2 regions of the Pseudomonas sp. MH9.2 genome follow, and region 2 is predicted to be linked to the other one. Evidence: riboswitches for the same ligand, from Rfam matches in the RefSeq annotation. Region 2 holds a riboswitch; the other holds the start of a gene.
What was found. A riboswitch is a leader RNA that binds a small molecule or an ion and turns the genes downstream of it on or off. The one in region 2 is predicted to bind cobalamin.
Positions count from the first base shown of each region.

Region 1 (12,007 bases), 1.5 Mb from region 2:
AACAGCGTGCGGAGTCGTCAACCATTGAAACAGCGCGCAACCACCCTGAGGTTTCAAGCCATACTGGCTCAGCAGTTCAGCCAGGCGCTGGCTGGCGTGTTCGGTACGCAGGCGTTGCAGGCGATGACCTTCGACATCGCTCAGGCACACTTGCCCCAGCACACGCGTTGGCCCGCTGACGGCCCAAGGGCCAATCTGCCGCGCCAGCAATTTGAGCAGCTGTGGTTCGGCAATCACAAAGCCCAAACGCACGCCCGCCAGCCCGAAGAACTTGCCGAACGAACGCAACACGATCAAGCCGACGCGCCAGGCTTCGGCGGTCAGGCTCAACTGCGGCGTGTTGTCCATAAAGGCTTCATCGACCACCAACCAGCCACCGCGCTGGGCCAGGTGCGCGTGCCATTCCAGCAGGCGCTCCGGGGCGATGCTCAGCCCGGTGGGGTTGTTCGGATTGACCACCACCAGCACATCAAGGCTGTCGATGAAAAAATCCACTTCGTGCTCGAACACTTCGCGCACCCGAAAGCCGTTGGCACGCCAGGCTTCGGCATGTTCGGCATAACACGGCGATAACACACCGACCTTGCCCGCACGACGCAAACGCGGCAACGCCTGAATCGCGGCTTGCGAACCGGGCACCGGTAGCACACGAGGGGCGCCATAGTAGGCGCAGGCTGCCAGTTCCAGGCCATCGTCGGTTTCCGGCAGCCGCGCCCAGGCTCGCGCCGGGATTTCCGGAATCGGCCAGGGCCAGGGCGAGATACCACTGGACAGGTCCAGCCACTCGGCTTCAGCGATGCCGTAGTGCAATGCCGCATCTCGCAAGCGACCGCCGTGCTCAAGCATACAGTTCAGCCCCCACGCACAGGACCAGCAACCACAACCAGACACCGCGCTGGACCAGTTGCCAGCCACGATCGATCGACTGAGCATCAGCCGGCGCGCCTTCGCCCAATTGCGGACGCTGGTGCAGTTCACCGTGATAAATCGCTGCCCCACCCAACTCCACGCCTAGCGCGCCCGCACCGGCGGCCATCACCGGACCGGCATTCGGACTGTCCCAGCCAGGTGCTTGAGAACGCCAGCAGCGCAGGGCCAATCGGGTGTTGCCCAGCAGCGCGTAGGTCAACGCCACCAGGCGTGCCGGAATGTAATTCAAGACATCATCGATTTTTGCCGCCGCCCAGCCAAACCGTTCGAAACGTTCATTGCGATAGCCCCACATAGCATCCAGGGTATTGCTCAAGCGATACAACACCACCCCCGGCGCACCCGCGACAACAAACCAGAACAAGGCGGCGAACACTGCATCGCTGCCGTTTTCCAAGACTGATTCGGTGGCCGCGCGGGCGACTTCAGTCGAGTCCAGCTCCGTTGTCTGCCGACTCACCAGATAGCCCACGCGACGACGGGCTTCGTCCAGGTCACCGCTGCGCAAGGCCTGCGCCACCGGCTCGACGTGCTCGCCAAGGCTGCGCAAACCCAGCGCGCAATACAGCGCCAGAACCTCCACCCACCCGCCTATATAGGGCAACCAGCTGAAAAAAGTCACCAGCAGCGTCAACGGGATCACCGCGATGAACCAGGCGGTGACCCCATGACTGCGCCAACCGCGCCCAGCCGAATTGAAACGCTGTTCGATCCGGTCGGCAAAGCGCCCGAACGCCACCAGCGGGTGCGCCCGTTTCGGCTCGCCCAGCAGCGCATCCAGCGCAACCCCGGCGACGCTCAACAACGCCATGCTCATCGACTCACTCCCCACTGGTTTTCGTAGAGCAATTCGCTCAGCGGACGCGCCTGCGCCCACCCTTCCAGCACCAGCATGGGCGCCGGGTAAAACTCGGCCACCGGTCCCAGACACAGAATCGCCAAGGGTTTTGCCCCCGCCGGCATGCCCAGCAGGTCGGCCAGCGCTTGCGGTTCGAACAGTGAAACCCAGCCCATGCCCAACCCTTCGGCACGCGCTGCCAGCCACAAATTCTGAATCGCGCAGGACAAGGACGCCATGTCCATTTCCGGCAAGGTGCGGCGCCCGAAGATATGCCGCTCGCGATCATCCATCAGCGCCGCGACCAGCACTTCCGCGCAATCGTTAATGCCTTCGACTTTGAGCTTCATGAAATCGTCGGAGCGCTCACCCAAGGCTTCTGCGGTAAGAATCCGCTCTGCCTCGACCTGTGCCTTGATGCTCTCCCGCAGCGACCGGTCACTGATGCGAATAAAGCGCCACGGTTGCATCAACCCGACGCTGGGCGCCTGATGCGCCGCTTCGAGCAATCGCGCCAGCAGCTCCGGCGCCACGCTACCACCGATGAAGTGGCGCATGTCGCGACGCTCGGCAATCGCTCGATACACCGCCGCACGTTCGTCGGGGCTGAACGCCTGATCATTCATGGTTTGAAAAGCGCCGCAACCGCTTGAGGATTAGAAGGGAAATAGAAGTGTACGTAAGACGCGGTCATGCGCCCGTCACGATAGACCGCCTCGGCGCCGCGCCCACCGTTGGGGCTCACGCCGCGAGCGATGGGCTGCAACTCAGTGCTGGTCAGCGAGTGGTGATAGGTGTGTCCACGCAGCAAGCCTTCCGGCAGCTCGACCGCTTGCAAAGCCAGCGCCGCCAAACGTTTCTGCATCACGGCTTCGCCAGTCAGCAGCCCCACCAGCTCCGCTCGCTGACCGTCGACATCGGTCAAGGCATCCAGCAGGTAAAGCATGCCGCCGCACTCAGCCAGCAGGGGTTTACCTGCTGCATGATGGGCGCGAACGGCGGCCAGCATCGGTAGGTTTTGACCCAGCGCGACGTGGTGCAGTTCGGGGTAACCGCCCGGCAGATAAAGGCTGTCGGCATCGGGAATGAAGGTGTCGTGGATCGGCGAGAAAAACGACAACTCGGCGCCCATGGCCCGCAGCAGGTCAAGACTGGCGCCGTAGGTAAAGGCAAACGCTTCGTCCCGAGCCACGGCAATGCGCACCCCCTCAAGCAAGGGTTCAGCCTTGACGATGTCGGGCGCGGCGAATTCGACAGCCGGCGGCAAGGACACCTCGCACGTGCTGCCTAGGGCGGTGGCGGCGGCGTCGAGGCGTGCATCCAGATCATTCAGTTCGCTGGCCTGGACCAGGCCCAAATGACGGCTCGGCAACTCGATCCCGGTTTCTCGTGACAACGCGCCGTACCAGCGTAAGCCCTCGGTCAGGCTGCCTTCGAGCAGTTGCGCGTGGCGCACGGTGCCGACGCGATTGGCCAAGACCCCGGCAAACGGCAGGTCCGGCTGATAACGCGCCAGGCCCAGGGCCAACGCGCCAAAAGTCTGGGCCATCGCAGTGCCGTCGATCACGCCCAGAACCGGTACGCCGAAATGGCGCGCCAAGTCTGCGCTGGACGGCGTACCGTCGAACAAGCCCATGACCCCTTCAATCAGAATCAAGTCGGCTTCGCCCGCCGCCTCCCACAACAGTCGGCGGCTTTCATCGGCGCCGACCATCCACAAATCCAGCTGATAGACCGGCGCGCCACTGGCGCGTTCGAGAATCATCGGGTCGAGAAAGTCAGGGCCGCATTTGAACACCCGAACCTTGCGCCCTTGATTGCGGTGCAGTCGGGCCAACGCGGCCGTCACGGTGGTCTTGCCCTGGCCGGAAGCCGGCGCAGCGATCAACACCGCCGGGCAGTGACGCGGCGCTCTCATGAAGGACTGCTCATAGCTCGATGCCTTTCTGCGCACGGATACCGGCCTGAAAGGCATGCTTGACCACGGCGATCTCGGAAACCGTGTCCGCCAGATCAATCAGCTCGGGTTTCGCGCCGCGGCCCGTCACCAGCACATGCTGCATCGGCGGACGACTTTGCAGGTCGCTGAGGACCTGCTCCAGATCCAGATAACCGTGTTTGAGGGCGATATTCAGTTCATCGAGCACGATCAGGCCGATGTCTGGGTCGCGCAGCATTTCCCGGGACACTTCCCAGGCAGCTTCGGCGGCGGCGATATCGCGCTGGCGGTCCTGGGTTTCCCAGGTGAAGCCCTCGCCCATGACGTGATAACGCACCTGCTCGGGGAAACGACGGAAGAACAGCTCTTCACCGGTGCTGTTGCGACCCTTGATGAACTGCACGACGCCACACTGCATTCCGTGGCCCATGGCGCGGGCAAGCATGCCGAACGCTGAGCTGCTTTTGCCTTTGCCGTTCCCCGTCAGGACCAGCAACAGCCCGCATTCATTCGGCGAACTGGCAATGCGCTCGTCCATGACGGCTTTTTTACGCAGCATGCGCGCCAGATGGCGTTCGTCACGTTCGGGGGATTCGTTCATCTCAGCTCTCCGTTTGAGCAGGGCACGCGAAAGCAAACGGAAGGCACAGGAATTGACTGCCAGCACGGTCAAAAAAGACCCTGCGCAGAGCATCGCCCGCCGTGATGCTGTTGGATGGTTCAGGCCGGTCTCCGGACTCATGAGCGGGCTTTGCCCCCACTGCGCGCCTTCCCACATTTTTTACGATGCAGTGACTGAATGCGCAGCTTTGACTCATTTACCGTTGCGGGGGCAGCGCCGGAATCGGTCGCTGGACGCGTCCTCACCGGCTTCCCTGTTTCACTCAGCCCATCAGCGATGGCTGAGCACCTGAAACACGTCGCGAAGGGTAGAGGGTTGGGGATAGAGCGTCAATCGAAGCGCCCTTTCCTTTCGCGTAATAAAGCTGTTTGACCCGTGCGAGTCATATCGATTGATATTAAACGACAGCCATCCCGCGCCACCTACTAAGCTTGCTGACTATCAACTCACCTGCAAAAGGTTGAACCTCAACAGCCCACCCTCCTCTACTGCTTTACGCGCACTTTTCGCTTTTCATGGAGATCGTCATGTTCACACTCAGACCTCAGTTGGCAGTACTGCTTGTACTGATGACCGGCCTTACCGCTTGCGGCGAGACTGCCAGCCTGCAAGTAGCGGAAGGCACGGGCCCGCAGCCGAAGCTGCCTGAACCGAACAAAACACTGATCCCGACCGTGAACATCGCCCCTGCCGTGGGCTGGGCAAAGGGTGCAAAACCTGTCGCTGCACCAGGCACTCAGGTGTCAGCGTTTGCCGAAGACCTGGATCACCCGCGCTGGCTGTACGTGCTGCCTAACGGCGATGTACTGGTCGCTGAAACCAACTCGCCGGCCAAGCCCGATGACAGCAAAGGCATTCGGGGCTGGATCATGAAAAAGGTCATGGGGCGTGCGGGGGCGGGCGTAGCGTCCGCCAACCGGATCACACTGCTGCGCGACAAAGACCATGACGGTGTTGCTGAAACCCGTACCGTGTTCCTGCAAAACCTTAATTCACCCTTTGGCATGGCCCTGGTCGGCAACGACTTCTATGTCGCCGACACCGATCAACTGCTGCGTTTCCATTATGAAAACGGGCAAACCTCGATTACCGGCAAGCCAAGCAAGGTGACAGACCTGCCTGCAGGGACACTCAATCACCACTGGACCAAGAACGTCATTGCCAGCAAAGACGGTAAAAAACTGTACGTGACCGTGGGTTCCAACAGCAATGTCGGTGAGAACGGCCTGGACAAGGAAGAAGGTCGAGCCGCGATCTGGGAAGTCGATGCCGCGACGGGCGCGCATCGGATCTTTGCCTCTGGCCTGCGCAACCCCAATGGCATGGACTGGGAACCGCAGACAGGCACGCTGTGGACCGCCGTCAATGAGCGCGACGAAATCGGCAGCGATCTGGTACCCGATTACATTACGTCAGTGAAGGATGGCGCATTTTATGGTTGGCCTTTCAGCTACTACGGCCAGCATGTGGATGTGCGCGTCTCACCCCAAAACCCGGCTTTGGTGGCCAAGGCCATTGCACCGGATTACGCCGTCGGACCCCACACCGCGTCGTTGGGTCTGACCTTCAGTGACGGAAAATCGCTGCCGGCACCGTTCACCCAAGGTGTATTCATCGGCCAACACGGTTCGTGGAACCGCAACCCCCACAGCGGTTACAAGGTGATATTCGTACCGTTCACCAACGGCAAACCCAGCGGCGCCCCCGTCGACCTGTTGACCGGTTTCCTCAACGCAGACGAGAAGGCCCAGGGGCGTCCGGTGGGCGTGATCAATGATCAGCATGGCGGAGTGCTGGTGGCCGATGACGTGGGGAATAAAATCTGGCGGGTGACGGCGGCAAAGGCGCAGTAAGCCCCGCTTTCGACGGGGCAGGATTTACTGCACGATCACATCAAATCAGGGGTTATTACGCGCCAGATGCTCTGGCTGAATGACGCGCTTGGCGTTGAGGTAGGTTTTTTGCCAATAGCTGTTGTCGAGGCTGTCCAGGCGCACTGTGCCGCCCGTTGCCGGCGCATGCACAAAGCGCCCTTCCCCAACGTAGATCGCGGCGTGACTGACCTGCGAGCCGCCTGACGTGGCGAAGAACAACAGATCACCAGACTGTAAAGCGTTGCGCCCGACGTCCGGCGCGCGCATCACAATCATCTCTCGGGTCGAGCGTGGTAGCGCGATACCGGCCGCGTCACGGTAGACATAACCAATCAACCCACTGCAATCGAAGCCCGAATCAGGCGTATTGCCGCCCCAGCGATAAGGCGTGCCGACCAAACCCAGCGCGCGAATTAGCACGTCTTCAGCAGCAGGCGAGGAATAATCGGAAGTCATTGGCGCAACGGGTCGAACAACCCATTGTTTTGAAGGGGGTGGAGCGTGGCTTGCGCAAGCGCCAAGAAGCGCAGCAGCCAATGTAATCAACCCTAGGCGTACCGTAATCGACATAAACACAACAACCTGATCTGGATGCGGCTTACTCTGCCGGGAGCCCGAACTGCGTGTAACTTGAGTTACACGCTCCGGTAATGACTAGCGTTGGCTTTGGATTGTAGTCGGCGCCATCGCTAACGCACGTTTAGCTTCGATGAAGGTCTTCTTCCAATAGCTGTCATCCAGGCTATCGACCCGAACACCACCGCTGCGGCTGCTGCTGGAATGGATGAATTGATCATCGCCCAGATAGATGCCGGCATGGCTCACACGACCGCGACCCTTGGTGCTGAAGAACAGCAGATCACCCGGCTTCAGGTTGTTGCGAGCAACCAGTGGAGCCTTCAAGTTGATCATGTCGCGAGTGGAGCGTGGCAACGTCATGCCCGCTTCTTCACGGAAAAGGTAGTTGATGAATCCGCTGCAATCGAAACCTGCTTCGGACGTACCGCCTACGCGATAACGGGTACCGATCAGGGACATGCCGCGTTCCAGGATGCTGTCGGCAAGAATCGGCATGCGGTACGGCTTGCTGTCAGCAAACTCGGCCAGTTCTTTTTCGGTGATCAACTCTTCGGACAACACGGAGTCAGATCCGTCGGCCATCTGGGAGGAGCGTGCAGACTGCGCAGTAATCGAGGCATGAGCCTGATTCTGGACCTGCTGCTGGTTCGAGGCAGGCATGTTAGCCGCGCAACCAAAAAGGAGTGAAACCAGTGCGAGGGGCACGAGGGGTGCGAAGCGATTTAGCATGGGCACGACCGTGGCTAGTGATGTAAAGGAGATGAGACTATGCCTTCTATCACCCTGATTTGCAAATTCAATCGATCTAAATGTGACTTACCAGTTCCTCCATAACTTCTAAGGCTCTACAGCCCAGGAAAACATCCATGGCGGCGCTGTGGTCGGTCGGCGTCGGATTTATCTCGGCGGTAAAGCCCCCCGACACCCGCGTACGCAGGACCGGCTCGTGAATATACGGGAAGCTGGCAGTGGTGCCGATGCTCAATACAGCGTCGAAACCCTTGGCCATTTCTTCGTACAACGTTTCCAGCGCCCGCTCGGGCAACATTTCCTCGAACAACACCACTCGCGGGCGCAATACCCCATGGCAGTGCTTGCACAAGGGCGGCAATGGCCGTTGCAGGTGCTCGCTCAGTTCCGGGTCGATGGCGCCACAGGATTGGCAAAACAACGGCGCCAACTGCCCGTGGATTTCAATCAAGCGCTCAGGTGGGCTGCCAGCGGCACGATGATAGCCATCGACGTTCTGCGTCAGGACCCAGCATTCAGGCTTGAGTCGCTGCAACTGAGCGATGGCGTAATGGGCGGCATTCGGTTGCGCACCGAGACAAGCCTTGCCCAGTTCGGCGATATATTTCCAGCACAGCGCAGGGTCGCGGCGCAACATCGGGCCAGACAGCGCCATTTCGATGGGCAGCCCGTCCGAGGTCTTTGCGTTATACAGCCCGCCAACGCCCCGGTAGGTCGGGAGGCCCGAGTCGGCCGACAAGCCAGCGCCGGTAATAATCAGGATGCGCCGGGCATGACGCAACGCCGCTGCTGTTTGCAGCAATAGCTTGCGATCTACCACGGCCGCGCTACCAACCCAACGTTTCCTTCAGGAAAGGAATGGTCAGCTTGCGTTGCGCTTGCAGTGACGCTTGATCGAGACGTTCGAGCAAGTCGAAGAGCGCACTCATGCTGCGGGTACCGCGAGTCAGGATGAAATGACCGACCTCATCAGTCAGGTGCAGGCCACGGCGCGAAGCGCGCAACTGCAAGGCGCGCAGTTTGTCTTCATCGGACAGACCACGCATCTGGAACACCAGGGCCATGGTCAGCCGTGATTTGAGGTCGAGAAGTTTGACCGGCAGCTCCCGTGGAGACTGGGACGCGGCGATCAACAGGCGACGGCCGCTGTCGCGCAGGCGATTGAACAGGTGGAACAGCGCCTCTTCCCACTCCGGCTTGCCAACCACCGCTTGCAGGTCATCCAGGCAAACCAGCTCGTACTGCTCCAGATTATCGAGCAGCTCAACGCCTTGATCCATCACATCCGCCAAGGGCAAGTAAACCGCCAGCTCGCCCAACTGCTCGAAGCGCAGGCAAGCGGCTTGCAGCAAGTGAGTACGCCCGACGCCATCCTTGCCCCAGAGATAAATCAGGCTTTCGGTCCAGCCAGCATCGGCTTCGCACAGACGCTCAACATAGCCGAGTGCTGCGGCATTGGCGCCGGGATAGTAATTGATGAAGGTGGCGTCATCACGCAGACGCACACCCAAGGGCAGCTGAATCGGTTTCATGCTGGCTGAACGGCTCAAGCGAGCCGCTAGGGGCCTCAGTATAAAGTGGGCAAAGTTTATACCGGTGACGCTGGGTGCACAATGCGGCAGACCACAAGCAAAATCAAAGGTTTGCGTTTACTTCCGGTCATGCGCCGCATCGGTGCACCTGATCCAGTGCGAATAGACCAGGATCCGACGTAACAGGCAGATCACCTACAGATCAGGATCTACCGTGCCACCGTAAATATCCGACTCTTTATAGAGGTCATGCACATGGCGCACCAAAACCATGATGACGGCCGCCACCGGTAGCGCCAGTAACACACCCGTGAAACCGAACAGCTCACCGCCCGCTAAAATCGCGAAGATCACCGCCACCGGGTGCAGACCAATCCGGTCACCCACCAGCAATGGGGTGAGAACCATGCCTTCCAGGGCCTGACCGACCATGAACACCGCGACGATACCCATCATGGGGTACACGTCGCCGCCAAACTGGAACAGCCCGGCGATGACGGCGGCACCGATGCCGATTACAAAACCCATGTACGGCACAATCGCCGCAAGACCCGCAATCACTCCGATCAGCAGGCCCAACTCCAGGCCCACCAGCATCAAGCCGGCGGCATAGATAAAGCCCAGCGCAACCATGACCAATAGCTGACCGCGAATAAAGGCACCGAGGACTTCATGGCACTCGCTGGCCAGCTTGACGATCTGCCCTTCACGATGGCGCGGCAACAGACTGCGAATCCTGGCCATCATCAGGTCCCAGTCGCGCAGCAGGTAGAAGCACACCACCGGGATCAGCACCAGATTGGTCAACCAGCCGATCAACGCCAGACCGGATGCCGTCGCCTGAGCCAACACCACACTGACAATATCGCCCGTCTGCCCCATGTGCTCGGAAATGGCGGCCTTGACCTTGTCGAACTTCCAGAAACCATCAGCCAGGCCCAGCTTGGCCTGGGTCCATGGCAATGCCGTGTGCTGCAACCAGTCGAGTATCTGTGGCGCCAGTTCATACAGGCGGAACAACTGTTTGGCCAGCATCGGCACCAGGACCAGCAGCAGCGCCATCAGAATCATCGTGAACAAACCGAACACCGCGACCACACCCAAGGTGCGCGACAGCCCGGCAGCTTCCAGCCGATCGACCAAAGGGTCGGCCATATAGGCCAAAAGCAGCGCAATCAGAAAGGGCGTCAGAATCGGATGCAGCAAAAACACAAACACACACAGCAGGACAACCCCGCCAATCCAGAACCAACGACGTGAGTCAGCCATTACCGCCCCTCAAACCCAAGAATAAAAACCAACCCGAAGCACCGTCCCGCCGTTACCAACGAAAGTGCAACTGCGGTGCAGAAGACGGTTGAGTCACGGGGGCAACGCCATCGACCGGAGGTTGTTGTGCCGGCGTTGCAGCACTCACCTCGCCCGCTGGAACTTCCTGCAATTTGGCCAGGGACAATTGCGAACGAAGTTGATCGGCACTGCCATTGACCTCGTAGGTAATGCGATCACCGCTCACCGTTTTCAGCTTGGCGCCAAATGGATCGAGCAAGCGACTCAACTGAGCGTAACGTTCAAGGTTCATGCCCTGCACTTCCAGCACCAGCGCGGTCGACGCACCGGGCTTGACCACATAGCGCGGCGCCAGACGTTCGCTGACCGCCAGCAGGACAGCATCGGCCAAGGCTCCGCTGTCCGCGCCGGTGGCCGTGCCCTGCTCACTCTGCTGGCCCAGCCACAAACGCCATTTACCCTGCCATTGACCGTTCTCTTCACGGGCATGCACCGCCAGCAAACCATCGGCGCCATACCGCTCGGAAGCGGCCCTCAACGGCGCAGAGTCGGTGCCTTCGATGTTCTTGGCCGTTCCTACAATTTGCTCACTCAAATCCGCCAAAGGCAGACGCAGCGGCAAACCCCGGTGCTGCGCCGCGCGACGCAAGGGTTCGGCCGCGCTCTGACCATCACCCACCAGATTGGAGCCATCAGTGGCATCACTCAACCACCAACCAAGGATCGTCGGACGATTGCTGCCCCACACAGACAAGCCTGCCTGATGCAGCGAGCGCTCGGTACTGGCTGGATCGAAATCAACCAGCAAGCTCTCTGGCGGACCCGCTTCGTAGCCGTACTTGGTGATGATCTGTTGCGGGTCCTTACGCAACCCGGCCAGGCCAGCGCTTTGCGGGGCCTTGGGATCACCTGTCAGCCGCAGAATCAAGGTTTCCAACGCGTGTTGCGTGGCCTGAGTGCGCTCATCAGGGGTTTGCCCACTGACTGTTTCACGCACTTGGTACAAGTTGCTCATGGTTTCAGCAACGCTGGGCAGACTGATCAATGACAGGCAGCCCACAAACAACAATTTAGAAAGACGCATGGAAGGTTCCCGACGAGCAAAAGCGGCATGAAAAAAGCCGCGTGAAAACGACTGATATGGTTGAGACCACACATCGAGCCGAATCATTCATACAGAATCATAGCGACACCTTATACAGCCGCCGACAAACGAGCCAGCTTGAGCGCATGCATCGATTATTTTGGGTTCTAATAAGCCTGCCCGTCGGCCTAAGGATGGCCGCTGCCCTGTAAGCCTGATAAAATCGCGCGCCTTCGCAGACTGGCGATGGCGGTGGCCCCTGAAAACGCAGCATTCCTTGTATGCAGCGTTTTTCGAGAGGCCCTGCCGACTTCGGTCGACCCCCCGAATCCCCTTAAAGGCCTGGATTATGAGCAAGCAACCCTCCCTGAGCTACAAAGACGCCGGTGTAGACATCGACGCCGGTGAAGCATTGGTCGAACGCATCAAGAGCGTGGCCAAGCGCACCAAGCGTCCGGAAGTCATGGGCGGCCTGGGTGGCTTCGGCGCCCTCTGCGAAATCCCGGCCGGCTACAAGCAGCCTGTACTGGTCTCCGGCACCGACGGCGTGGGCACCAAGCTGCGCCTGG
Region 1 covers NZ_CP133784.1:1,814,500-1,826,506, forward strand. Annotated here, with positions in the region: gene cobD (threonine-phosphate decarboxylase CobD) at 1-846, opposite strand, end outside; gene cbiB (adenosylcobinamide-phosphate synthase CbiB) at 839-1,747, opposite strand; gene bluB (5,6-dimethylbenzimidazole synthase) at 1,744-2,394, opposite strand; gene RHM55_RS08500 (cobyrinate a,c-diamide synthase) at 2,391-3,686, opposite strand; gene cobO (cob(I)yrinic acid a,c-diamide adenosyltransferase) at 3,697-4,308, opposite strand; cobalamin riboswitch at 4,413-4,636, opposite strand; gene RHM55_RS08510 (sorbosone dehydrogenase family protein) at 4,857-6,182, shown strand; gene RHM55_RS08515 (C40 family peptidase) at 6,228-6,773, opposite strand; gene RHM55_RS08520 (C40 family peptidase) at 6,858-7,511, opposite strand; gene RHM55_RS08525 (NAD-dependent deacylase) at 7,588-8,352, opposite strand; gene hda (DnaA regulatory inactivator Hda) at 8,360-9,064, opposite strand; gene RHM55_RS08535 (AI-2E family transporter) at 9,260-10,333, opposite strand; gene RHM55_RS08540 (DUF2066 domain-containing protein) at 10,386-11,438, opposite strand; gene purM (phosphoribosylformylglycinamidine cyclo-ligase) at 11,788-12,007, shown strand, end outside.
Region 1: another riboswitch for cobalamin. It lies ahead of cobO (cob(I)yrinic acid a,c-diamide adenosyltransferase); the one in region 2 lies ahead of cobW (cobalamin biosynthesis protein CobW).

Region 2 (12,007 bases):
GGGTCGGCACCGAGTGCTGCCGGGTCATGCGCCGTGATTGACGTGTTGGGCGTTCACTTCATGATTATTGCGGCGGAACAGCCAAGCACTGATCAGACCCAAGGCGATCCAGAACAGCGCATTGGTCAGCAGCGAGGCGATCTTGAACTGAGCTTCCAGAGCTTCAGGGGCCAGGCTCTCATGCACGTCTGGTTGCGGTGCACCCATCACGTGTGGCACCAGCAGGATCGCTACACCCAGCACCTTCAGCAACCAATGTTTGCTGAACACGATCAGTGCCAAGGCGACGGCAGTAGATGCCGCTGTGCTCACCCACCAGATTTGTCGCTGAACCAGATCAGCCGCCGCAGTCCCCGGCAGCTCAGGTGGCAGGCCCAGGGTCGGCGCGAGAACGAACACGGCAAACCCGGCCAGCCCCCACAGTATCCCCTGAGACGTACGGCCCGGCGCACGTAGGGTGTAAAGCCCCGCCAGCATCAATGCAAAACCGACTGCGACCACCAGGTTGCCTCCGGTGGTGGACAAGACACGTTGCCAGCCGTCTTGAGGTTCCCATGCCTCGGCGTCGTGAACATGCCCTGCGCCAACGCCCTCAGCGTGTTCATGGGCCTGCTCTGTCGGTGCCTTCTCATAGGACTCCGCTTGCAGAATCAGCGGCGCAACCCAGACGCTTTGCAGCAGCGTCAACAACAGTGCGGCGAACAGACCCGTGAACCCGGCCGTTTGAGCGATACGCTTGAACATGGCGGCAGGTCTCAATGGCAAGGGAAGGCAGAGCTGTGGCGGGTGTCGTGCGCCGCGTTGTGGACGGCATTGATATGCGAGAAGCCGGCGAAGTAGACCAGAAAGGCACCCAGCAGAAGGGCGCTGACGGCAGCCGTCAGGCGTCGGGTCTGAGTGGATGTGGTGGTAGCTGAGTGGCTGATAGTGCTGATCGACATGGCGCTTCCCTCAAGTGTCGGCAAGTAGGCAAGCGCATGAAAACACCACTGACAGGCGTCAGTAGAGGTTCAACAGCGCCCGCCCACCGCGGGTTTGTCAGATGATTTGTCGGGCCGGTCTCCGGGCTTGCGAGGGGTCTGTGCAGACTGACCATCAAGAATCACCTTCCCATGCCGGACTGCTGGCACAGTGGATCTGATTCTTCACTCGCTTACCGTTGCGGGGGCAGCGCCGGACTTGCTTATGCCTGTTGGCATGAAGCGCACCGGTTTCCCGTTTCACCCTGTGAAGGGCACCCGAAACAAGGCCGTAGGAAAACATGAGCACGCACAGGAGTCAATCCAGAGCATCTGCGGCTTAGCCGGTGATTGACCTGTCCGCAGCCACTGCGTAGCCTTGCTCGTTCGAGGTGCTCCGGTATTGCACGGAGCTAAAAGGGAACGCGGTTCAAGCCGCGGCTGCCCCCGCAACTGTAAACGGTCATGTTCATTGCACTGCCACTGCACGCGTGCGGGAAGGCGCAATGAACGCGTGCTGGACGCTTTTTATAGGCTGCCAACACGCCACCGTCAGCCAGGAGACCTGCCTCGGAACAAGATTCTCACTACAACCGGGCGGGGTGATCCGGTGGCGAATTGATCTGCGTGCATGTGCTACGTGGTTATCGTCCTGTTTGCCCGCCGCTTTGCCAAAGGGCATCCGATGAAATCACTGGCCAAACTTCCCGTCACTATCGTTACCGGTTTCCTCGGGTCGGGCAAAACCACGTTGCTGCGGCACATCCTCGACAACGCGGAAGGTCGGCGCATCGCGGTGATCGTCAACGAATTCGGCGAACTGGGCATTGATGGCGACATCCTCAAGCAATGCACCATTGGCTGCACCGAAGAAGAAGCCAGCGGTCGTGTGTATGAGTTGGCCAACGGTTGCCTGTGCTGCACGGTTCAGGAAGAGTTCTTCCCGGTCATGCGCGAATTGGTTGCCCGTCGCGGCGACCTGGATCACATCCTGATTGAAACCTCTGGCCTGGCATTGCCAAAACCTTTGGTTCAAGCGTTTCAGTGGCCAGAAATTCGTAACGCCTGCACGGTCGATGCGGTGATTACCGTGGTCGACAGCCCTGCGGTGTTGGCAGGCACTTTCGCTGCATTCCCGGATCAAGTCGACGCACAGCGCAAACTCGACCCGAACCTTGACCATGAGTCGCCACTGCACGAGTTGTTCGCCGATCAACTGGCGAGCGCGGACCTGGTCATCCTCAACAAATCCGACATGCTTGATGCGGCAGGCTTGGCGACCGTCCGCGCTGAAGTCTCCGAAGAACTGCCACCCGCGGTCAAAGTGATCGAAGCCAGCAGCGGTCGTTTGCCCATCAGCGTGTTGCTGGGGCTGGGCGCCGAGTCGGAGGTGCATATCGATAGCCGCCGCACCCACCATGATCATCACGAAGGCGATGACCATGACGACCATGATCATGATGCGTTCGATTCGATCTCGATCAAATTGCCGCAGGCCGACGAAAGCCTGTTGCTGGACGCCTTGACGCAACTGGTGGTGCAGCACGGTATTTTGCGGGTCAAGGGTTTCGCGGCGATTCCGGGCAAACCGATGCGCTTGCTGATTCAAGGCGTCGGGACGCGCTTCGACAAGCATTTCGACCGTGCCTGGCGTACCGAGGAAGAACGTGCGACCCATCTGGTGTTGATTGGTCAGGAACTCGACGCCGGCGTTCTCGAAGCCCAACTGCACGCAGCGGTTGCCGGCTGACTTATGCATTTACTGAGAACCCAACCTGGCGGCTTTGTACCTGACGACAGCATCGCTGATCTGGGGCAAACCCCGGCCGAGCTGGTGATTCTCTGCAGCGGCGATTCACATTTGGCGTTGCTCGCCGAGGCGGCGCAACAGTTGCCTGAGGATTACCCCAGTCTGCGTCTGGCCAACCCGATGCAAGTGCAAAATCACGCGTCAGTGGACATGTACGTCGATCAAGTTCTACGGCATGCCAAGGTCATCCTGATTTCCCTGCATGGCGGCATTGGGTATTGGCGTTATGGCGTCGAGCGTCTGGTGGAGCTTGCGGGACAGGGGGTGCAGCTTATTCTGGTGCCGGGCGATGATCGTCCGGACCCGGAGCTGAGCGGCTTGAGCACTGTTGCCGCGGAAGAAGGCGAGCGGCTCTGGCATTTCCTTCGCCAGGGCGGTATGCACAACGCGCTTGAGCTGTATCGTTGTTTGGCAAACTGTTGGCTGGGCCGCGATTATCCTTGGGCAGAACCTCAAGCTTTGCCACGTACCGCGATCTACCATCCGCACAAGGCCAATGCCAAGCTGAGTGACTGGCAGGCCGATTGGCATACTGCTCAGCCCGTCGTGGCGTTGTTGTTCTATCGGTCCCATCTGCAAGCGGCCAACACCGGCTTTGTCGACGTGTTCTGCGCCCGTTTGCAGGCACAGGGTTTGAATCCTTTACCCATCGCGGTCGCCAGCCTGAAAGAACCGGGCTGCCTGACGGTGGTGGAAGACCTGCTTGATGAGGTCGGTGCCGCGCTCATCCTGAATACCACCGGCTTCGCTCAATCCAGCCCTGAAGCCCCCCATGTGCGACCGTTTCGGCGCAATGTTCCGGTGATCCAGGCCATCTGCGCCCAGGACAATGAACCCGCGTGGTCCGCCAGCGAGCAAGGACTGGGTCCACGGGACCTGGCGATGCATATCGCGTTGCCCGAGCTGGATGGGCGGATCATCAGCCGGCCGATCAGTTTCAAGGATCTGGCCTGGCACAGCGAGCGCAGCCAATCCGATGTGGTGTGTTATCGCGCCCAGCCCGAGCGCATGGATTTTGTTGCCGAACTGGCGCGACGCTGGATTGATTTGGCGCGTCTGCCCAATCAACACAAGCGCGTCGCGTTGATTCTGGCCAATTACCCCACCCGCGACGGTCGGATCGGTAATGGCGTTGGTTTGGACACGCCAGCAGCCGCGCTGAATATTTTGCGCGCGTTGCAAACCGAGGGTTATCCGCTGGCGCCGTTGCCTGAAAGTGGCACGGCCTTGATCCATGCGTTGCTCGGTGGAGTGACCAATGATCTGGACAGCATTGATCTGCGCCCGTGTCAGCAAAGCATGGGGCTGGACGAGTATCAGGCTGCGTTCAATGACTTGCCTGTTGCCAATCGCGAGGCAGTGACCGCCCGCTGGGGCGCGCCGCAGGGCGACCCGATGTTTCGCGCAGGCCGAATGATGGTCGCGGGGCTGCGTTTTGGCCTGACGTTTGTGGGTATTCAGCCCGCGCGGGGTTACCAAGTAGACGCCAGCGCGGTCTATCACGACCCCGACCTGGTGCCGCCCCATGGTTATTTGGCGTTCTACTTCTGGTTGCGCAAAGTCTACGGCGCGCATGCCGTGGTGCACGTGGGCAAACACGGCAATCTCGAATGGCTGCCGGGCAAAGGTGTCGGCCTGTCGCAAAATTGCTGGCCGGACGCCGTGTTGGGTGCGATGCCGAACATCTATCCGTTCATCGTCAACGACCCTGGTGAGGGCGCTCAGGCCAAGCGCCGGACCCAGGCAGTGATCATTGATCACTTGATGCCGCCACTGACCCGGGCCGAAACCTACGGTCCGCTGCGTGATCTGGAAGTGCTCGCCGATGAATATTACGAAGCTCAACTGCTCGATCCACGCCGTGCAGGCGAACTGCAACGAGACATCCTCAAGCTGGTGCGTGAAACCCGGATCGATCGTGAACTGCAACTGGACGAGGCGCTCAACGCCGATGCGGATGCTGCCCTCTGGTTGCCACGTCTGGACACTTACCTGTGTGATCTGAAGGAATCGCAGATTCGCGATGGCCTGCATATCTTCGGCGAATCGCCCAGCGGGCGTCTGCGCATCGACACCTTGCTCGCGTTGCTCCGGATTCCTCGCGGTGATGGCCGTGGCGCGCAATCGAGCCTGTTGCGCGCCCTGAGCAAAGCTTTCGAACTGAACTTCGACCCTCTGGACTGCGTGCTGTCAGAGCCCTGGAGTGGGCCTCGCCCTGCGTCACTGTTGGATATCAGCGCCGAACCCTGGCGCACGGCGGGTGATACGCGTGAGCGGCTGGAGTTGTATGCAGCGTGGCTGATCGAGCAGGTGTTGATGCTAAATCCTATCAGTGAGTTGACTGAAAACAATGACTTGGCACTTATTCTTTATAATTTAAGCGAAGTTGTTGCGCCACGGCTGGATGCCTGCGGTCCTGCGGAAATGCAGGGTCTACTGGACGCGTTGAGCGGTCTATTCGTTCCGGCAGGGCCCAGCGGTTCCCCCAGCCGTGGGCGCCTGGATGTGCTGCCTACCGGGCGTAATTTCTTTTCCGTGGACGTGCGTAATCTGCCAACCACGACCGCGTGGCGTATCGGTTTTCAATCGGCGAACCTGCTGCTGGAGCGGCACTTGCAGGATCACGGCGATCACCTGCGTCAGCTGGGTCTGTCCGTCTGGGGTACAGCGACCATGCGCACCGGCGGTGACGATATTGCCCAGGCCATGGCCCTGATGGGGGCCCGTCCAGTCTGGGCCACGGGCAGCCAGCGGGTCGACGACTTTGAAATCCTGCCTCTGAGCCTGCTCGACCGGCCTCGGGTGGACGTGACATTGCGCGTCTCCGGCTTTTTTCGCGACGCATTCGCCAACCTGATCCACCTGTTCGATGCTGCGGTTCAAGCGGTCGCCGCCCTTGATGAGCCGGATGAACTCAATCCACTGGCGGCCAAGGTGCGCGAAGAACGCCAGGCGTTTGAGAGCAACGGTTTGAGTGCCGACGATGCCGCACGACAGGCTGGTTGGCGCATTTTCGGCGCCAAGCCGGGTGCTTATGGTGCCGGCGTGCAAGGCGCTATCGACGGGCGCTTATGGCAAAGTCGCGAAGATCTGGCCGAGGTCTACCTGAACTGGGGCGGTTACGCGTATGGGGGCGCTGATGAAGGCACGCCAGCGCGCGAGCGTTTTGCTCAGCGATTGTCCCACGTACAAGCCGTGCTGCAGAACCAGGACAATCGCGAGCATGACCTGCTCGACTCCAACGACTATTACCAGTTTCAAGGTGGCATGCTCGCCGCCGTGGAAAGCCTCAGCGGACATAAAGCCGCCAGCTACCATGGCGACCACAGTCAGCCGGACTTACCAAAAATCCGCACCCTGAAAGAGGAGTTGAACCGGGTCGTGCGTGCGCGCGCGGCCAATCCAAAGTGGATTGAAGGGGTCAAGCGCCACGGCTATAAAGGCGCGTTCGAGATGGCCGCGACGGTGGACTTTCTGTTTGCTTTCGACGCCACCACGCATTTGATTGATGATCACCAGTACGCATTGCTGGCCGATGCCTATTTGTTGGACCCTTCGACCCGTGCATTCATTGAGCAGCACAACCCTGATGCGTTACGCGATATCACCGAGCGCATGCTGGAAGCTCAGCAGCGTGGGTTATGGGAGGCGCCGGGTGAGTACCGCCAGGCGCTGGAAAACCTGCTGCTGGATATAGAAGAACACTGATGATTTTCGAGAGACGAGCATGAACGATATCCCGCATTTCCCATTGGCTGCGGTGGTCGGTGCCGAAGAGCTGAAACTGGCGCTGTGTTTGACAGCTATCGACCCCAGGATTGGTGGCATCCTGATCGAAGGCCCGCGCGGCATGGCCAAGTCAACGCTTGCGCGAGGTTTGGCCGATTTGCTGGCCAGCGGGCAATTTGTCACGTTGCCGCTGGGCGCGACAGAGGAGCGCCTGGTGGGCACGCTGGACCTGGATGCGGTCCTCGGAGAAGGCCGGGCGCAGTTCTCGCCAGGTGTGTTGGCTAAAGCGAATGGCGGGGTGCTGTATGTCGACGAGGTCAATCTGCTGGCCGACCATCTGGTCGATTTGCTGCTGGATGTCGCGGCCAGCGGGACCAACATTGTCGAGCGCGATGGCATCTCCCATCGTCATCCGGCGCGGTTTGTCCTGATTGGGACGATGAACCCGGAAGAGGGCGAGCTGCGCCCCCAATTGCTGGATCGCTTCGGTTTGAACGTGGTGTTGAGTGGCCCTACGGTCCCGGCCGAGCGTGGAAAAATCATTCGCCGACGACTGGATTTCGATGCCGATCCTGTTGCGTTCTGTGAGCAGTGGGCGGATCAACAGAACGCCTTGAAACAGCGTTGCGAACAGGCGCGCGCGCTACTGCCGACAGTCCCTCTGGACGATCAGGCGCTTGGGCAGATTACCGAGCGCTGTTTTGCCGCGGGTGTGGACGGGTTGCGTGCGGATTTGGTCTGGCTACGTGCGGCACGCGCTCATGCAGCCTGGCGCGGTGCCCGGCAGATCATGGTTGAGGATATCGATGCGGTCGCTGAGTTTGCCCTGCGTCATCGCCGTAGCACCGGCTCGCCATCTGCAAAAGCTCCACCGCCTGCCGAGGCTCCGCCGACCCCGCCGCAAGCAACGCCTGGCAATACCCCGCCTGACGAGCAGAGTGAGAGTCTGGAAGGCGGGCAGGGCAGTTGGGGCGAGATGCCCGCGCAGGCGATGCCTGTCGGTATGCGCCGAGAAGTGCCGAGCTGGCCAAAAAAGCCGTAGGCATCCGCCCTCATTCGACACCGGGGGCGGATGCCACGCCTCAGCCAGGAAGACTCAGTGGCGGCAGAACCGGTGCGGCCCGCGACGGGTCCGGTGGCGCCATCGATTGGTTGCCGACCCTGTTGCGCGGACGCCCTAAACGGCGCAAAGACCTGATTCGAAAGCCGCGTAGCAGTCGTCCTCAGGCGCTATGGCTGGTCATTGTCGATGCATCCGCCTCGACCCGGCGCTATCAGGCCTTGAGTCAGGCCAAAGGTCTGTTGAGTCAGCTGTTCGATGATGCTTACCGTCGCCGCGTCCGCTTGGCATTGCTCACCGCCAGCGGCAATGCCCCGCACTGGCAACATCAAGGCCTCAAAGCATCCGCCGCACTACTGCCCTGGCTTAACGCACTGGGCGCGGGGGGTGGCACGCCGCTGCTCGACGCACTGGAACAAGCTGCACACTGGCTCACTTTGCGTCAAAAACAGCACCCGACCGAACAGCAACGCCTGTTGCTGTTGACAGATGGCCGCATCAAGGCTCTGCCGGTTGTGCCTGAGCTGAGTTGCCCGAGCCTGCTGATAGACATAGAGCAGGGGCCGATTCGCCTGGGGCGAGCGGTGCAACTGGCCTCAGCGTTAGGGGCCGAGTATTGTCATATTGAATCGTTAACTAGGGTTCCCTGAGAGCTGGGGGTGCCGTCGCTGCCCCTGTAGATACCGTCTTGACCCTCAATGAGCAAGCGCCAGCTTTGGGTCAAACGGCTTCCTTGACTTAAGCACGTCATAAACGATATGCGGCAGCTTACGCATCGCCGCGCAGACAATCTGTTTCGGGGCTTTGCCTCTGGCTTTCAGGCGGTCTGCTAATGTTTTTACCGCCGGGATGTACCGCATCGCGACAATGCCAGGCATGTAAAACGCAGTGCGCAGCCTCGTCGACCCAGCTCACCCAATGCTATGGCCAGGCCGTTCTGGTGTGGATAGCTGCCCAGCTTTCGCAGTATCAGCGAGGCGGTGACTGTACCCTGCTTAATTGAGGTGGCCACGTAGAATTTCGTCCCAGTGGGCGCGGACGTGCTTGATGTTCAGGGTGCCGCCGATCATTGGGCGCAGTGTCGGGTAGTCCTGGACAGTTTTTGGCACATACAACTTGGTGTCGCCGAGGTCGCGGATACGCGGTGCAAAACGAAAGCCTAGCAGGTGTATCAGGGCGAAGACGTGATCGGTGAAGCCTGCGGTGTCGGTGTAGTGCTCCTCGATCCATAGATCTGACTCGTGATACAGCAAGCCATCGAGCATGTAGGTCGAATCCCGCACGCCGACATTCACCACATGGGTGCTGAACGGCGCGCACTGGTCGGAGATATGGATATAGAGGAGACGCCCAGGTTCGTTGCCGTACTTCGGGTTGACGTGCCCAGTGCTTTCGCCTCGACCGCCTGCGCGGCAGCGCTGGCCATTGGAGGAAGAAGTGGTGCCGTCCCCCCATCAGGGACGTTCATGCTCGCTTCCCAAACGCTCCTCAATCGAATTTTGCTTCCCGCAGGAAAGACCTGCGATCCTCGTTCTGCTCGGCCTTCAGCATCAACTCCGCGCCCACGAGTTTGCCGGGTTGACTCCGCCCTAACACAGTCATCGGATCCTCGAACCCGTGGACGTAGCCCAGGGCGAACGCTCCGCACTGATAGCCCATAAGACGCAGCAATTCGTCTGGTAGCGTACGGGCAATTTCCAGCGGACAGGACAGGAACTGGTTCTCCTCTTGCCGAAGCCAGCCGAGCGCATAAGTCAGGTTGATGGCCGACCGAACTCGGTCGGAGCGATTGGCTCCGCCGCCGTGATACACCTTTCCGTCGTAGACGAGCACTGATCCCTTTTCCATCTCCGCAGGAAAGCTGGCCGCAATATCAAACTCGACGCTGCGCCCCGCTCGGTGACTGCCGGGTACGATGCGCGTGGCGCCCATCTTCTCTGAGTAGTCGGTCATGGCCCATAACGTGTTGCATTGCACGTGATAGTCGTGGGGAAAGGGGAACATGTCCCAGGCCACCTCGTCTTGATGCAGCGTCTGTGCTCTTGCGCCAGGATGAATGGACACGACCTGCGTGCAATGGATCTGAAACGTCGTAGCGTGAGAGAGAAAGCGCCGTGTAGTCTCAAGAATAGTCGGATTGAGGATCAACTCACGCGCCCCCGTAGATCGCGCAATTAGGCCGCCGGTGCGTTTGGTTCGTCTGCCGAGAATGCCGTCTGGCCCGAAAGGCGTCACTGACGTGTAGGGTTCGAGTTCTTCGGCGATGCGATCCATAGCGGTGCTGGGCACGAGTTTGTCAACGATGGCATAGCCGTGCTCGCGCAAGCACCGCACCACTTCCGATGCTGAAGCGGTGTTGGGAAGGTGAATCAGCGACATCGAGAATCCTCCGTGGCGGGTCGTTTTCCGTTGGGCAAGCCGTTGCCGATGCTGCGCAGCGCCGGGCACTCACGGTATGACAGGTTTCGTAGAGTTGATTAGCGCCAACCGGTATAGATTCACGATTCGGGCGCCCATTGCGGACGGGGCATAACGTTTCTCAACATAGGCACGCAACCGAGCCGGATCGATACTTTGCGAATGGCGCCCGGCCAGCACCGCATTGACTCGTGCAATCAGTTCGGGCGTATTCTCCGGTTCGATCAGCAGGTCGGGAGTAATGCCGCCTAGAATTTCCGGAAGGCCGCCAACGGCAAAAGCCACTACCGGGACCCCTGTAGCCAGCGCTTTAATGCTGGCTCCCCCGAACTCTTCATACGCTGACGGCATCACGATCAGACGGCAGGCCGCCATCGCCAAAGGCACCTCATGATTGGGGATGAAGCCCGTAACGGTCACCCAGTCCTGCAGTCCGGCCTTGTCAATGGCATGCCGCAGCCGACCCCGTTGTGTCCCGTCGCCGACTATCAGAAGCTCGCACTCTTGCTCGCGAAGTGCTTGAGCGAGCGGGATGAGATGCTGCCATCCCTTTTCTTTCGCGATGCGGCCGACAAAGCCCACCGTTTGCCGTCGTAGATTATGACGTTTGCGGAACGCAGTTACGTCATCTTGCGGTGGCGGCGCAAATTGCGTGGTGTCGACCACGTCGGGAACGATCTCGACATGACGAGCATCGCGAGTGAATTGAGAGGCGGTTCGTTGGGTCAGGGCGACTACCGCGAAGGCCGTGTGCACGGCTTTGCGTTCCAGCCACCGGGCCAAGCGGTGCTGAAGCATGTCTAGCCAGGAATGCGGCGTGTAAACCGCAAGACGAGAGCAATGAACCGTCAGGATTAACGGGCGTCGTAGCAATCGAGGCGCTAAACAAGCGACCAGCAGCGCCGGAATTTGTCCGTCGAGGTGCGAATGAATGACATCGAAATCATGCGTACGCCGTTTTCGGAGCAGCGCAGACAGTGTTGCCACGGCCCACGACTGAGTCAGCCCTATCAAACCGCTGAATTCGGACCGTATCTGCGGCATGGGTAGTAGCATGCGCTCCACCCACAGAAGCGGATGCAACTGTCGCAGCTTGGGCAGTCCGGGGAAGCCAATGGTCATGACATGTTGATGGATACCTTCCTGAGCGAGCCAAACTGCTTGTCGCCAGGTCTGAACCTGCATACCTCCCACCGAGTCGTACGCCGCTGGCCACGAGTCAGCATCCGGATGATGAAAAAAGGGTGTCAGCTTCAAAACTTTCATATGAATCAGGCCTTTGGTAAATGAATTAGGGCCGAGGGCAGTTCGAGAGTGCAGATACGTCAGGTTATGATTTCGTCTGTTAGCCTGGCGTGCAGTACACGCATCAACGCGTCGATGGAGATCGATCGTTCGGCCGAAGTCAACATACCGATCTGGATGTCGAGCGTCGCTTCCAGCCGGCTGAAGACCTGCTCCCAGTCACGTGTATTCAATTCAATCCTGTCGAGGGCAGTAACATCTTTTGGGGTTTCGCCGGTCACGTTGCAGATCGTGTGAATGACGAGTTGGCGAATGAAGTGGGGTGTCATGAGTGTGGTCACCTTCTGATTGAACTTCAGTTAGGGAAGGGCTGTAGTGCTCACGAGGCGCTCGTATGACCCGTTGCGTCGCGGGCGATCTGACGAGCAATTCTCAAGGCGTTGGCCTGGATCGTCAGAGTGGGATTTACTCCACCGGGGTAGGGCATGTAGCTACCGTCCACAACGTAGACGTTATCCAGCGAATGGAGCTTGCCATCCCGATCTACCACGGACGTTCGCGGATCGTCACCCGCGCGGCAGGTGCCGTGTAGGTGAGTGCTGCCCATCGCGAAGTTCGAGGCCTCATGTTGAATATTCCGCGCGCCGGAGGCCTTGAGCCAGTCGGCTGAGCGCTCCACCATATAAGCTAGGCGAGCCAGATCCTGTGGATTCGTCGTGTAGTCAATCATCAAACGCGGCAGGCCCCATGAGTCCGTATTACTGGAGAGCCGGATCCGATTCCCGA
Region 2 covers NZ_CP133784.1:287,669-299,675, forward strand. Annotated here, with positions in the region: gene RHM55_RS01360 (cobalamin biosynthesis protein) at 1-28, opposite strand, end outside; gene RHM55_RS01365 (CbtA family protein) at 25-744, opposite strand; gene RHM55_RS01370 (CbtB domain-containing protein) at 756-941, opposite strand; cobalamin riboswitch at 1,036-1,257, opposite strand; cobalamin riboswitch at 1,333-1,547, shown strand; gene cobW (cobalamin biosynthesis protein CobW) at 1,645-2,709, shown strand; gene cobN (cobaltochelatase subunit CobN) at 2,713-6,477, shown strand; gene RHM55_RS01385 (ATP-binding protein) at 6,497-7,540, shown strand; gene RHM55_RS01390 (vWA domain-containing protein) at 7,642-8,208, shown strand; partial or broken gene RHM55_RS01395 (Tn3 family transposase) at 8,460-9,012, opposite strand; gene RHM55_RS01400 (phytanoyl-CoA dioxygenase family protein) at 9,047-9,937, opposite strand; gene RHM55_RS01405 (glycosyltransferase) at 10,007-11,242, opposite strand; gene RHM55_RS01410 (DUF6137 domain-containing protein) at 11,302-11,550, opposite strand; gene RHM55_RS01415 (GMC family oxidoreductase) at 11,601-12,007, opposite strand, start outside.